Regions from separate parts of the Shewanella khirikhana genome, predicted to be linked through region 2. Evidence: predicted binding sites of a transcription regulator. Region 2 holds the regulator's gene; each other region holds the start of a gene.
What was found. The regulator sigma-54, encoded in region 2, starts transcription at its own class of promoters, with help from an activator protein. The targets are predictions, from matches to a motif close to GTTGGCACGNNNNTNGNNT.
Positions count from the first base shown of each region.

Region 1: a site for sigma-54 is predicted at 2,906-2,924, ahead of STH12_RS01245 (nitric-oxide reductase large subunit). Genes of this name have one in related genera too.
Region 3: a site for sigma-54 is predicted at 1,846-1,864, ahead of STH12_RS01715 (DUF4097 family beta strand repeat-containing protein). Genes of this name have one in related genera too.

Region 1 is NZ_CP020373.1:309,412-314,546, reverse strand. It holds gene STH12_RS01255 (LpxL/LpxP family Kdo(2)-lipid IV(A) lauroyl/palmitoleoyl acyltransferase) at 1-864, shown strand, start outside; gene STH12_RS01250 (potassium/proton antiporter) at 871-2,592, opposite strand; gene STH12_RS01245 (nitric-oxide reductase large subunit) at 2,964-5,135, shown strand, end outside.
Region 2 is NZ_CP020373.1:3,400,085-3,405,219, forward strand. It holds gene kdsC (3-deoxy-manno-octulosonate-8-phosphatase KdsC) at 1-528, shown strand, start outside; gene lptC (LPS export ABC transporter periplasmic protein LptC) at 525-1,082, shown strand; gene lptA (lipopolysaccharide transport periplasmic protein LptA) at 1,069-1,629, shown strand; gene lptB (LPS export ABC transporter ATP-binding protein) at 1,626-2,357, shown strand; gene STH12_RS14940 (RNA polymerase factor sigma-54) at 2,472-3,956, shown strand; gene hpf (ribosome hibernation promoting factor) at 3,987-4,274, shown strand; gene ptsN (PTS IIA-like nitrogen regulatory protein PtsN) at 4,277-4,720, shown strand; gene rapZ (RNase adapter RapZ) at 4,717-5,135, shown strand, end outside.
Region 3 is NZ_CP020373.1:408,904-414,038, reverse strand. It holds gene rpoD (RNA polymerase sigma factor RpoD) at 1-875, shown strand, start outside; tRNA gene STH12_RS01725 (tRNA-Ile) at 1,063-1,139, shown strand; gene STH12_RS01720 (FKBP-type peptidyl-prolyl cis-trans isomerase) at 1,311-1,649, opposite strand; gene STH12_RS01715 (DUF4097 family beta strand repeat-containing protein) at 1,912-2,640, shown strand; gene STH12_RS01710 (DUF3833 domain-containing protein) at 2,784-3,305, opposite strand; gene STH12_RS01705 (chalcone isomerase family protein) at 3,293-3,859, opposite strand; gene STH12_RS01700 (DUF2878 domain-containing protein) at 3,850-4,359, opposite strand; gene STH12_RS01695 (SAM-dependent methyltransferase) at 4,378-5,135, opposite strand, start outside.

The DNA of each region.
Region 1 (5,135 bases), 1.7 Mb from region 2:
GGCGTTGGCCTGATGAGGCTGTTATCGGCTTTGCCTTTGTCATGGCAAATGAAACTCGGCGCCGGTCTTGGCACCCTGGTGAGAAAGCTCGCGGGCAGCCGCAGCAATACTGCCAGACGCAATCTGGAGCTTTGCTTCCCCGATATGCCCGCCGCTGAGCGCGAAGCCTTGTTCAAGCGTAATTTTGAAGAAACCGGCAAGGCAGTGTTCGACACCATCAGTGCCTGGTGGTGGAGCGATGAGCGCATTCAACAGCATATGACCATCAAGGGCACCGAGCATGTGGAGCAAACCATTGCCAATGGCCAGGGGGTTATCCTGTTTGCGGTGCACTGTTTGCCGCTGGAGATGGGCGCGCGGATTTTCGGTCAGTTTCAGCCGGGAATTGGGGTTTATCGCCCGCATAACAATGCGGTGATGGAATACCTGCAAGTGAAGGGACGCTTGCGCTCCAACAAGGGGCTGGTACCCAAGCGCGACCTGCGTCAGATGGTGCGTTGCCTGCGCAGCGCTGAAGTGATTTGGTATACCGCCGATCAGGACTTTGGCCGCTCATCGGCGGTGTTTATTCCGTTTTTTGCGGTACCAGACGCCGCCACCATCACAGGTGCCACCACCCTTGCCAAGCTCGGCAAAGCCAGGGTGCTGCCGTTTTTTGTGCAACGTAACGACGATGACAAGGGCTACCACATCGAGATCATGCCGCCGCTGGAAGACTTCCCCGGTGAGGATGAGGTATCAGATGCCATCCGTGGCAATCAGGTGGTTGAGCAGCTGATTTCACGCAATCTGCCGCAATACATGTGGCTGCACCGCCGCTTCAAAACCCGCCCCGATGAGAACGCGCCGTCGCTGTATAAGTAACGCGACTCAGCGTCCTGCCTGCAGCCTCAGGCCCAGGCAGGACGGACAATCCCCCTCAAGCTGTGCCACCACCCATTCACGTCCCTGCCAGACAAACACGTCACCTTCGATGGGAGTTTTGCCCAGCATCCGCTCGCAAAGCTGCGCCAGCGTCAGCTCACTTTCATCCTCGGCCAGCGCCAGTCCGTACAAGGGCGCAAGCTCGGCCAGCCTAACCCGGGTATCCAACATAAAGTCGCCGAAAAAGCCCGACATGGCAGCCGTTGCAGGCGCTTCACTGAACAGCTGACTCAGCGCCGCCAGATCTTTCTCCTGACCGAGCACACACAGCACATCGTCCGCTTCCAGCACAGTGCTGCCCGAAGGGTGCAGCAGGGTGTTGTGGCGAAACAGCGCGGCAATACGGGTTCCCTCAGGCATGTCCAGCCGCTTCAACGGCTCGCCCACACACCATTTGTGCGCCTTGAGGCGATACACAAAAATCTCCCACTCGCTGGCGGGGAAGATATCCACCCCGGCGCGGCTGATGGGCTCAGGTCTGGCAGGCAGCTCTACCTTTGCCAGACGCATCGCCAGCGGCAGGCTGGTTCCCTGCAGCAGCAAGGACACCAACACCACACAAAACGCCAGGTTGAAGTAAAGCTCCGCATGGGGCAGTCCGGCCATCATAGGGAACACCGCCAGAATAATGGGCACGGCGCCTCGAAGCCCCACCCAACTGATAAACCAGCGCTCCCGTGAGGTAAAACGCTTAAATGGTGCCAGGCTCAACCAGACCGCCAGTGGCCGGGCGAACACTATCATCCCGATTGCCAGCGCCAGCCCAGGCAGCAGCACATCCAGCAAAGAGGACGGCGTCAGCAGCAGTCCCAGCACCAGGAACATACCGATTTGTGCAAGCCAGGTCAGGCCATCCATCACCGCCAGGGTGCTGTGTTTGCCGCGCATGCCACGATTGCCCAAAAACAGGCCATAGAGGTAAATCGACAAAATACCACTGCCGCCGAGGCTGTTGGACAGCGCAAACAGCAACAGGCCACCCGCCAGCACCAGAATGGGGTAAAGCCCATCGGCCAGCACACTGCGATTAACCAGACGCCACATCAGATATCCGCCACCGAGTCCGGCGGCAAGGCCCACTCCCGCCTGCAATATCAAGCTTTTCAGCAGTACAGGTAAATCGAAGTTGCCGCCAGCGGCTATCATGGCAATCAGGGTAACGGTTAAGAACACCGCCATGGGATCGTTACTGCCCGACTCGATTTCCAGCGTCGAGCCCACCCGCTCGTTGAGCGCCCGCCCCTTGAGCAGTGAAAACACAGCGGCTGCATCGGTACTGCCGACGATAGCGCCAATCAGCAGGCCACTGAGTAAATCCAGATTAAACAACCAGGCCGCCAACATGCCGGTCAGCGCCGTGGTGACCGCCACGCCAACCGTGGCCAGCGACAAGGATGGCCACAGTGCCAGTCGAAAGCTCGCCATCTTGGTTCTGAGGCCGCCATCGAGCAAAATCACCGCCAGCGCCAAATTACTTACCAGGTAGGCGGTCGAGAAATCATCGAACTGAATACCGCCGGGGCCGTCCTCTCCGGCCAGCATGCCCACCCCCAAAAATACCAGCAGGATCGGTACCCCAAGGCGCGAAGACAGGGGACTGAGTACCACACTGAGACCCACCAGCGCAGCGGCTACCAGAAAAAACAGATTCATATTTTCAGCGCCCATATCCCCTCCTATAAAAATTACGCGGCAATTATACCAGCCAGCATCATCATTAAGCTGTGGGTTAACGATTTTTAATTAAAATTTGAAGTCAGTAAAACCCAATTTATTTAAGCCATTAAGTGAATTTTATCTAAAATATTCAGCATTCATTCAAGAAGTAAACGTAGAGCAACAAAATCAACAAATTACACAAAAAGCATCTTGGTATCAAAATGACAATCAAAGTGTAATTTGCACAATAAAAATCACTGTCTTAATGACACCATTTGGTTAAGCAAAAACCTCATCACATTGTTATTTATCACTTTTTCACTTTGGCACACAAACTGCCTTGTAGGAATGACATTAGAACAAGCGCTAGAGAGGCCAGAATGAGTTCACTTCGCAAAACGGCTATCGCACTGTTAGTAGTGCTGATTGCCTCCTTCACAGTACTGCTCAGCTTGGGCAGCGAGATTTATCGGGAGATGCCCCCCATCGCCGATGCCTATACCAGCGAAAGCGGTCAGGTGGTATTTGATAAGCAGGACATACTGCGCGGCCAGCTGGTGTGGCGCTCCATGGGCGGCCATCAACTGGGTTCCATTTGGGGCCACGGCTCTTACGTTGCCCCCGATTGGTCAGCCGATTGGCTGCACCGCGAAGCCCAGGCCTGGCTCGATATCAGCGCCAAGGCACAGTATGGCAAAGACTTCGCCAGTCTGGACAGCAGCCAGCAAGCTGGTCTGGAGCAGGCGCTGCGCGATGATATGCGCCGCAATAGCCTGTTCAAAAACGGCGACAAACTGGAAGTGTCTTTAAGCGCTACCCGTATCAAGGCTATTCAGACAGTGGCAGATCACTATGTTGCCCTGTTCGGTGACGATGCCGCCATGCAGCCACTGCGTGAACAGTACGCCATGAAAGAGGCCACTGTACCCGATTTGGAGCGCCGTCAGCAGCTGACGGCCTTTGTGTTCTGGAGTGCCTGGGCCGCCATCACAGAGCGTCCCGGCGAGACCTACACCTACACCGCCAACTGGCCGTACGATCCCCAGCTTGGCAATACCCCAACGTCGGACAACATCGTCTGGTCGATTCTGAGTATCGTTACCCTGATCGCCGGGATTGGTGGTCTGGTGTGGTATCACGCCGCCGGCCGTGAACAGCCGCTGCCCACTCCGGCCAAAGAAGACCCGCTGTTCCGCTTTAAGCCCACGCCGTCACAAAAGGCGGTTGGAAAGTACTTCATTACCGCTATTGGGCTGTTTTTACTGCAAATAGTGCTGGGTGGGATCACGGCGCACTATGCGGTGGAAGGTCAGCAGTTTTATGGTATTCCGCTGTCTGAAATTCTGCCTTATTCGGTCACCCGTACCTGGCACACTCAGCTGGCAGTGTTCTGGATTGCCACCGCCTGGCTTGGCACCGGCCTGTATATAGCGCCGGCGCTTTCGGGCCATGAGCCCAAGTATCAACGCCTTGGCGTGAACGTGCTCTGGGTTGCCCTGGTGGTGGTCGTGCTCGGCTCCATGGCCGGTGAATGGCTGGGTGTTCAGCAATACTTCAACCTCGACAACAACTTCCTCTTTGGCCATCAGGGCTACGAGTACGTGGATTTGGGCCGGGTGTGGCAAATCCTGTTGCTGGTCGGGCTGATGATCTGGCTGGCGCTGGTTACTGCGGCCATTCGTCCTGCGCTCAATGATCAGGGCGAAATGCGCCCCGTGGTGTGGGTGTTGTACGCATCCTGCGTGGCCATCGGCCTCTTCTACGGCGCCGGTCTCTTTATGGGCAAGCACACCAACCTCGCCATGGCTGAATACTGGCGTTGGTGGGTGGTTCACCTGTGGGTAGAAGGCTTCTTTGAAACCTTCGCGACCTCAGTTATCGCCCTGCTGCTGGTGCGTCTGGGACTTATCCGTGCCCGCAGTGCCAACGCAGCCGTGCTGTTTACCACGGTGATCTTCCTCACCGGCGGCCTTATCGGTACCCTGCACCACCTGTACTTCACCGGCACCACCAACTCCATTATTGCCTGGGGTGCTATCTTCTCGGCGCTGGAAGTGGTGCCACTGGCTCTGATTGGTTATGAGGCTGTAGAAAGCTATCGTCTGCGCAATGCCGCTCCCTGGATGCAGCGCTACCACTGGGCCATCATGTTCTTTGTGGCTACCGCCTTCTGGAACCTGGTTGGCGCCGGTATGCTTGGCTTCCTGATTAACCCTCCGATTTCGCTCTACTTTGTGCAGGGTCTTAACACCACAGCCACCCACGGCCACGCCGCCTTTATGGGGGTATATGGCATGCTGGGGATCGGCCTGATGCTCTCCTGTGTCCGTGGTCTGACACTGGAAATGCAGTGGAACGAGAAACTGCTCAAGGGCGCCTTCTGGAGCCTGAATATCGGTCTTGCCGCCATGGTGTTCATGTCGCTGCTACCGGTGGGGATCACTCAGTTCTTCGCGGTGATTGAAAACGGCTACTGGTTTGCCCGCTCCCCGGAAGTCATCCACAGCAGCACAGTAGAAACCCTGGTGTGGCTGCGGGTGGTCGGTGATGTG
Region 2 (5,135 bases):
CCCATTGCCGAGGATATCTGGCACAAGGCAAGCCAAATCAAACTGCTGATTTGCGACGTGGACGGCGTCTTTTCCGACGGCCGCATTTACCTGGGCAATCAGGGCGAAGAGCTGAAAGCCTTCCACACCCGCGACGGCTATGGCGTTAAGGCGCTGCAGGGCGCCGGCATTGCGGTGGCGGTGATCACCGGCCGCAACTCCACCATAGTGCAAAACCGCATGACAGCGCTGGGTGTAAAACACATCTATCAGGGTATCGACGATAAATTTGTGCCCTACAAAGAGCTGCTGAGCCTGTATAACGTCAGCCCGGCCGAAGTGGCTTATATCGGCGATGACATGGTCGATCTGCCGGTGATGAAAGCCGTAGGCCTTGGGGTTTGTGTGGCCGATGGCCATCCATTTGTGGCCAGCAATGCCGACATGCTGACTTATCTGCCGGGCGGCCGCGGCGCCCTGCGCGAGCTTGCCGACCTGCTGCTGATGAGCCAGGACAAGTTCGACTCAGCCCACGGGATGAGCGTATGAACCGGGTGACCCTGGCCATTATCCTGCTGTTTGGTACGGCGCTGGCGCTGTATTGGCAGGTGCAAAGCAAAAAGGCAAGCCAGCCCCAGCCTACAGCTACGGTGCAAAAGCCCGATTATGTGGCCACCGACCTTCGCAGTATCAGCTACGACAGCGAAGGCAAACTCGAAAGCCGGGTGAGCGCTTCCTACATGGAGCACTTCGAAGGCAATGCCCAGACCCTGTTCACCCAACCGGTGTACACCTTGTTTCCACAAGATGGTAAAGGCGAGTGGCGTCTCAGTGCCAAAATCGGCAGACTGGACAAAGCAAGCGACAGAGTCATGCTGGAGCAGGACGTGCTGATTGAAGCTATCAGTTTCAACGAGCCACTGCAGCAGCTCAATACCAGTTATCTGGAACTGGATCTCAAGACCATGATCCTGACTTCCGAACAAGAGATTTTAATCAGCGGCAATAACTTCCATATGAGTGGCGTCGGCCTGCATGCCGACCTCAATGCGCAGGAAGTGAAGCTTTTAAGCAAGATTAAGGGAACCTATGAACCTCAATAAGTCGCTTCTTTTGGTGCTGCTGTGTACCTGCAGCGCCCTGGCGCAGGCCAACACCAAATTCGATTTAACTCAGGAAGTGAAAATCGCGGCAGCCAACAGCTACGCCGATTTGAAAAACAAACGCATCGTCTACGAAGGCCCGGTAACCCTGACCCAGGGCAGTTTGGTGCTCAAAGCCGACGAACTCAGCTCCTACACAGATGAGAAGACCGGCAAGCGGATCCTGCTCGCCAAGGGCAAGCCAGCCACCTACAGCCAGCAGGTGGAAGATGGCCGCACAGTGCAGGCCAGCGCCAACGAAATCAGCTACAACATCGACAGCCGCATCATGGGCCTCAAGGGCAGCGCCGAAGTCGAGCAGGATGGCAGTAAGGTCAGCGCCGACTCCATCGTCTACGACATCGAAAAGCAGCAGCTCAGCTCGCAAAGCAGCGGTAAAAAAGACGATCAGGTGATCACCATCATCAAACCTGAGAACTACCAGCAGGAACTGCAGGACAAAGGCAAGCAAGACCAGCCTCAACCCCAGAAAGAGAAGCAGCAATGACGGCACTGACCCTGAAGGCCAGCAACCTCGCCAAGAGTTACAAGAACCGTCAGGTGGTAAAAGATGTCAGCCTCACGGTGAATACCGGTCAGGTGGTTGGCCTGCTCGGCCCCAACGGTGCCGGTAAAACCACCACCTTCTACATGGTGGTGGGTCTGGTACAGAGCGACAAGGGCAGTATTCACATCAATGACGATGACCTGACCCTCGACCCCATGCACCTGCGAGCCCGCAAAGGCATTGGCTACCTGCCCCAGGAAGCCAGCATCTTCCGTAAGCTATCGGTGCGCGACAACATCATGGCCGTGCTGCAGATGCGTAAAGAACTCAGCAGCGATGAGCGTGAAGAGCTGCTCGAGCAGCTGCTGGAAGAGTTCCACATCACCCACATCCGCGACAACGCCGGTATGTCACTCTCAGGCGGTGAGCGTCGCCGGGTGGAAATTGCCCGCGCACTGGCCGCCAATCCACGCTTTATCCTGTTGGATGAACCCTTTGCCGGGGTAGACCCCATCTCGGTTATCGATATCAAAAAGATTATCGAACAGCTGAAAAACCGCGGCCTTGGGGTACTGATTACCGACCACAACGTGCGTGAAACCCTGGATGTGTGTGAAAAAGCCTACATCGTCAGCCACGGCAGCCTGATTGCCGAAGGCACACCTGCCGAGATCCTGGACAATCAGCAAGTGCGTGCAGTGTACTTGGGTGAGCAATTCAGGCTATAGTTAAACAACAAAGCCTACCGTCTCATATCCGGTAAATCAGGGTGGCTATTGGCCGAAGAACCTGATAGATAAAAGCTTTCTACCTGAATTATTTAGTGAAGGATCCGCAGTACGATGAAAGCGTCGCTCCAGCTCAAACTGGGACAACAACTCACCATGACGCCACAGTTGCAGCAGGCCATTCGTCTGCTTCAACTCTCCTCGCTTGAACTGCAACAGGAAATTCAACAAGCCCTCGACGCCAATCCGCTGCTGGAAATGGACGACGATCGCCTCGATGGCGATCAGTACGATGCCGATGGCGGCGACAAAGACTTCGACGACAAATTCGATGAAGGCTCAGTATCAGCCAGCGCAGGAGATTCCGCTTCGGTAGAAACCTCCGAAGCCGTGACTCAGGAATCCATGCCGGATGAACTGCCCATGGACACTACCTGGGATGAAGTCTTCACCGCCGCTCCGGTTGCCGGCCCCGGCATCAGTCGCGACGACGACATGCCGTTTCAGGGCGAAACCAGCGAAGGCCTGTACGAACACCTCGAATGGCAGAAAAATCTCACCCCTTTTTCGGATACCGATTTGGCCATTGCCACCGCTATCATTGATGCCATTGACGAAAAGGGCTATCTGACCCAAAGCCTGGATGAAATCCTTGAGGCGGTGGGCGATGAAGAGGTTGAGCTGGACGAAGTCGAGGCTGTGCTCAAGCGCATTCAACACTTCGATCCCATTGGTGTTGCAGCGAGGGATTTGGCCGAGTGCCTGCTGATCCAGCTGGGGCAATTTGCCGCCGATACGCCGCATCTGGATAACGCTAAGCTGCTTATCCGTGAGCATCTGGACCTGATTGCCAACCGCGACTTCCGCACCCTGATGCGTAAAACCCGCCTCAAGGAAGAAGAGCTCAGAGACGCCATAGTGCTGATCCAGAGTCTGAATCCCCGTCCGGGCGAAAACGTCACCAGCACCAAGGAAGAGTACGTGATCCCTGACGTGTCGGTGAGCAAAAAGAATGGTCGCTGGGTGGTGGAGCTGAACCCGGATTGCATGCCTAAACTGAGTGTGAATCAGCAGTATGCTGCACTGGCACGCACCAGTCGCAATCAGTCAGATAGCCAGTTTATCCGCGGCCATCTGCAAGAGGCCAAGTGGTTTATCAAGAGTCTGGAGAGCCGCAACGACACCCTGCTCAAGGTGGCCAACTGCATAGTGCAATTCCAGCAGGGCTTTTTTGAGTACGGTGAAGAAGCCATGAAACCCATGGTGCTCAACGATATCGCCGAGGCGGTGGAAATGCATGAATCCACCATCTCCAGGGTCACCACTCAAAAGTACATGCATACCCCGCGGGGTATCTTTGAACTGAAATACTTTTTCTCCAGCCATGTCGGAACCGAAGATGGCGGAGAGTGCTCTTCTACTGCAATCCGCGCCTTTATCAAGAAACTGGTTGCAGCGGAAAACCAGAAGAAGCCGTTAAGCGACAGCAAGATGGCAGAACTTCTGGCGGAACAAGGAATCAACGTTGCCCGACGCACCATCGCCAAATACCGAGAGGCGATGCTGATACCACCGTCGAATCAGCGTAAGAGTTTGTAACCCAACCGAGGTCATTGGAGGAAAGTGTCTATGCAAATCAACCTGACTGGGCATCACATCGAAATTACTGACTCACTGCGTGACTACGTCGAGAGTAAATTCTCCAAGCTTGAACGCCATTTCGAACAGATCAATAATGTGCACGTTGTTCTCAATGTTCAGAAATTGCAGCAAATCGCAGAAGCTAAGCTTCACCTCAACGGAGGCGAAGTATTCGCCACCTCAGAACATGAAGACATGTACGCCGCCATTGACGCCCTGATTGATAAACTGGACCGTCAGGTAATTAAACACAAAGAGAAACTGACCAAACATTAACGATGGAACTAAGTACCATCCTGGCGCCGGAGTGCACTAGCTGTGCCACTCCGGGCAGCAAGAAAAAGGTACTGGAACTGATTAGCGATCTCGCCGCAGCCCAGTACCCTTCCCTCTCTTCCCAAGAGATCTTTGAAAGCCTGCTGGCCCGCGAAAAGATGGGTAGCACCGGCATTGGTAATGGCATTGCCATTCCCCATGGTCGCCTGGGTAGTATCGATAAACCTCTCGCCGTACTCATCAAATGCGAAGAAGCCATTGGCTACGATGCCATCGACAAGCAGCCGGTGGACATTCTGTTCGCCCTGTTGGTGCCATCAGACCAATGCCAACAGCATCTGAGTACCCTGGCAGCCATGGCCGAAAAGCTCAACGACCGTCAGGTGTTGAAGCAATTGCGTAAAAGCCATGATGAAAAGGAACTCTACCAGGTAATCACAGGATGAAACTCGTCATTGTTTCCGGCCGCTCCGGCTCAGGGAAATCCGTTGCCCTGCGGGTATTGGAAGACTTGGGCTATTACTGCGTCGATAACTTGCCGCTGACCCTGATGGGCCCCTTACTGGAGCAGCTCAAAGGCAGCAGCGACAAGGTCGCCATCAGTATCGACATTCGCAATATGCCTGAGCAGGAAAAAGCGCTGGAACAGGAGCTTGCCAAACTGCCACCCGGGGTTGAGCTCACCAGTTTCTTCCTCAACTCCAGCGATAAAGTGCTGCTGAAACGCTACAGCGAAACCCGTCGTCTGCATCCATTGTCACGCAGCAAAGTCTCACTCCAGGAAGCCATCAAACTCGAAGGCAAACTGCTTGAGCCTGTGTCGCAATTGGTGGACCACTACATAGACACCTCCAATCTGAA
Region 3 (5,135 bases), 1.8 Mb from region 2:
GTCGTCCATACTCAGCCGATCTGAAACTGGTTGAAGACGACGTGCAGCGCTGTCGCAGCAAGCTGGAAGCCATTGAAGTGGAAACCGGTTTGTCTATTGAAGCCATCAAAGACATCAACCGCCGCATGAGCATCGGTGAAGCCAAGGCTCGCCGTGCCAAGAAGGAAATGGTTGAGGCCAACCTGCGTCTGGTAATTTCTATCGCCAAGAAATACACCAACCGTGGCCTGCAGTTCCTCGACCTTATCCAGGAAGGTAACATCGGCCTGATGAAGGCGGTGGACAAGTTTGAATACCGTCGTGGTTACAAGTTCTCGACCTATGCGACCTGGTGGATCCGTCAGGCCATCACCCGCTCTATCGCGGATCAGGCCCGTACCATCCGTATTCCGGTACACATGATTGAGACCATCAACAAGCTGAACCGCATCAGCCGTCAGATGCTGCAGGAAATGGGCCGCGAGCCATCCCCTGAAGAACTGGCTGAGCGCATGGCCATGCCTGAGGACAAGATCCGCAAGGTACTGAAAATCGCCAAAGAGCCTATCTCCATGGAAACCCCAATCGGTGACGATGAAGATTCGCATCTGGGGGATTTCATCGAGGATACCACCCTCGAGTTGCCACTGGACAGCGCCACCAGCGAGAGCCTCAAGCAAGCCACCCACGAAGTGCTGGCAGGCCTGACCGCCCGTGAAGCCAAGGTACTGCGTATGCGTTTCGGTATCGACATGAACACTGACCACACCCTCGAGGAAGTGGGTAAGCAGTTCGACGTAACCCGTGAGCGTATCCGTCAGATTGAAGCCAAGGCCCTGCGCAAGCTGCGCCACCCAAGCCGCTCTGAGATCCTCAAGTCGTTCCTCGACGATTGATAGTCAGCGAAAGTCACACAAAGCCACCTTCGGGTGGCTTTGTTATTTCCGGGCAACAACCGAGGCTGATTACCCATTAACCAATTGAACATCAAGCTGGAATTTTGCTCCAATTGCCCCGTGACAAGCCCTGGCAAACTTCGTATACTGCAAACCGCTTGGGGTAAAGCCCCCGGCAAATCAGCAAGGCCCCTTAGCTCAGTTGGTTAGAGCACACGACTCATAATCGTTAGGTCCACAGTTCAAGTCTGTGAGGGGCCACCAAATTCAAAACAAAAAAGCCCATGTCATCATGGGCTTTTTTGTTTCTGTTTTTCGCGGTCGACGTTAATCGTCCCGGGTCAGCACTTCCAGCAATTCAATCTCGAAGCTCAGATCTGAGTTTGAGGGGGATCATAGCGCCAATCCTACGCCCGCCACAGGCCGGTAGGCCTTTTAATCATCCCGGGTCAGCACTTCCAACAATTCAATCTCGAAGGTCAGATCTGAATTAGGCGGGATCATATTGCCAATCTGGCGCTCGCCATAGGCCAGGTGCGCCGGCACCTGTAAGCGGCGCTTACCGCCAACCTTCATGCCGATAATTCCCTGATCCCAGCCCTTTATTACCCTGCCAGTACCAATCACACACTGAAATCCCTGACCACGTTTATGGGACGAATCAAACTCGGTGCCATCGGCTAGCCAGCCCCGATAATGGGTGGTAATAAGCGCGCCTTTTACCGCGGCCTTGCCTTCGCCTTCTACCACATCTTCAATCACAAGTTCAGACATGCTCTATCCACTCGTTTGCCTGTAAAGGCCTGAGTTTACCACAGTCCCTTAACTGAAGCGGAGACAGCGGACACAGCCGGACACTGCGGACAGTTTTTAGTGTCCACAAATGGTGAAATCGGCCAGATTTTAGTGTCCGCTATCCAGTGCCGCTAACCACTTAAATAAATTAGCCTTTTAAATCACACACATAAAACTTGGCACAGCCTGTGCTAACTAATATCCCACACAGTGACAACACATTAAGAACAAGGAATTCACCATGAAACTCAGCCTCTCCGTTATCGCCCTCTCACTGGCCATGTCTTCAGCTCTGGCAACTGCCGATGAAGAGCGCCGTGAACTCACGCTACCAACATCCGGGCTTTCAACCCTGAATGCCAGCACCGGCGCCGGTAAATTTGTCCTGGAAACCTCGGCAGACTCAAGCAGCATTGAAGTTGTGGCCATGGTTTACAACCCCACCGACAAGGCCCCGGAGTTGACGCTGGAAAAGCGTGGCGATACAGCCTATTTGGTGGCCAAGTTCCCAGATTCAGTCTCGAAGTTTGGCAGGTCGCCCTACATCGACCTCACACTAAAAGTACCTGCCAGCTTTAATCTGTCGCTCACCGATGGCTCCGGCGATATTGAAATCAGCGGCCTTGACGGCGATATCAAGCTCACCGATGGCTCAGGCGACCTGCGGATCCAGGGCGGTAACAGAGTCACCATCAACGACGGCTCAGGCGGCATCTGGCTTAGCCAGACTCAGGGAGATGTAAAAATCACCGATGGCAGCGGCGATATGCAGGTATCTGATATTCAGGGCAATGTCAGTATCAAAGATGGCTCTGGCGATATTGAAGTAAGCCAGGTGCAGGAACAGGTTGAAATCACCGATGGCTCCGGCGACATCGAGGTGAATGACGCAGGCCGTCTGCTGCTGCATTCAACTGGCTCAGGCCAGGTCACCAGCAAGAACATTCGCGAAGGCGTCACCCTTCCCTAACCCACGCTGACCCCACCTTCCCGGCGCTGAAGCGGTCCAGGGCTTGCCTTGGCCGTTTCGGCCCACCCTTTCGCCGTAGGCTTAGGCCATTGTTGTTCTCGCCGTGGCGGCCATGGTTGCTTGACCAGTGTTTGGAGTAACCATTAACGCTTGCGAATAACCAGGGTCACCTGGCCAACGGTGATGCCAAACTTATTGATATCGCTTTTGTTAAGCAGGGTGTTTTCATCTATCAGATAGAGCCAGTCGTCAAAAGCTACCTCAACTTCGCTGCCATCCACGGTAAGACGCATATCGTAGCGCCAGCGCAGGGCAAAGCCTTCGAGCTGCCCCTCTGCGACACCTAAAATATCATCGGCACGACCAAGCCAGCGGCCACCGCCCTGTGGTTCGAGTTGCCATACCCGGCGCTGCTTTTCGCCATCATCAAACACAAAGTCTTCTTCGAGTATGATGCGATTGTCTTCGAGTCGCCCCTGCATGGTGACCACAAAGCGGCGGGTGACCTTGCCACTGATATCCTGCACCATCCCATGGGCATCGAGCTCTCCCACGAAAAATTTATCCAGCTTCAGCTCGTTATTTACGCCGCGGTAATCGTCGATGTCAGCGCTCTCGCAGCCCAAAAGCAGGGTTGCACTCAAAAGTAACGCTAGCAGTCGCATGAGGATTCTCCCAAAAGCTGTGCCCTGAGGCTGGGCTCGCTGGTGTCATCTCTAAGCCAAATCCCCAAAAAGGCCTGCATCAAGCCTGTGTCGTTCACGCTGCCAAGGGATTGGCCGTTATGGAAAAACTCGCCCTGGCTTTCATTGTTCGCCACCAAAAGCAGGGTATCGCCGCGCTGCACATCCACCCACAAAGGCGCAAGTTTCGCCAGATAGGCCTGAACCTGAGCATCAGGAACCCCCTGCTTTTGCCACTCACTGCCGGTGGCATCGAGCAGGTCTTTGGCTTTGATGTCCCGCGAGTATTGAATCTCAAGCGCCTGGGGATAGCGGCCAATCTGATAGCGGCCATCCACGGTATAGAGACTGGCATGGTAGAGCTCAAGCCAAAGCCAGTTCATCTTGCCTTTGCCCACCCGGCTCATGCCATCGAGGGGACCTGAAGCGCTGCCAGCCGTAGCCGCAAAGGCACTGAGCGTTATCATCATTAGCGCTATCAGCAGCTTGGACCTTGAGGGGGTTCTGATGGCCTTGACGGCCGAGGTTATCGCCATGATGCGTAGTCTCCATTGCCTGGCAGTCGCTGCTGCAGCCAAAAGAAGCCGGGGATGACGGCTGCCCAGAGGGGCGCCAAAAGCAAAAAGGTGAGCAGGTTGCCAAGGGGCAGAACCACGGCGCCAAGCTCGGCTCCGGCTATGTAACTGCCCGCACCGCCCACGACACCGGCAAACGCCTGCACCCACAGGGGCTGATTGCCAAGCCAGGCAAGACAATGCCCCATCGCCAGCAGGAAGTGCAGCCACAGCAGCATCAGCCAAACCGGCATGGCGCTGAATTGGAACAGGCCCGAGTACATCAGCAGGGTGTCCATGGTCATGCCAATCAGCGCCAGTGGCAGCAACTGGAAGTCCTTAAGCCGTGTTGGGCTCAGGGCAAAATGCACCAGAAGTAATACACACAGCCAAATGAGCCCCTCGCCGCGCCACAGCACCGCAAGCCACCATGCGGCGGTGTAAATGGCTGCACTGACAAGCAAAAACCATTGCCGGGTCATAGGGGGCTCCTTTGATTTTTAAGGGCGCCAGCCAAGTCTTGCCGCCACCAGATGCACCGCACTGGTGGTACGTTCCCAGAAGCCGCCTTCGCAGTAACTCAGGTAGAATTTCCACAAGCGAATGAAGCGTTCATCGTAGCCCAGGCTGCGAATTTGCGGCAACTCACGGTCGACGTTCTCGTGCCAGTGCTTGAGGGTGCGGGCGTAATCCTCACCAATATCATCCAGGCTCAACATCACCATGTCGGTGCGCTGTGCCAGCAGGTTTGCCATCCGGCTGACCGAGGGCAAGCAGCCCCCCGGGAAGATGTATTTTTGAATAAAATCACAGCCTTTTCGGTAACTATCGTACCTTTGGTCGGCGATGGTAATGGCCTGGAGCAGCATCAAACCGTTGTCTTTGAGCAGGCTTTCAAGTTTGCTGAAGAACCCCGGCAGGTATTCGTGACCCACAGCTTCAATCATCTCGATGGAAACCAGACGGTCGTATTTACCCTCCAGCAACCGATAGTCTTTTTTAAGCAGCGTGATTTGACCTTCGAGCCCGGCCGCACGAATTCGTGCCTGAGCATAGTCGTGCTGCGCATCCGAGATGGTCGTGGTGGTCACCTTCACCCCGTAATGGCTGGCCGCGTAAATAGCCAGTGCACCCCAGCCGGTACCAATCTCCAGAAGCTCCATGCCCGGCTCCAGCTTCAGGCGCTCACAGATGGTGGCAAGCTTGTGTTGCTGCGCCGCCTCCAAGGTCGCGTTGACGTCGGGATAGATGGCAGACG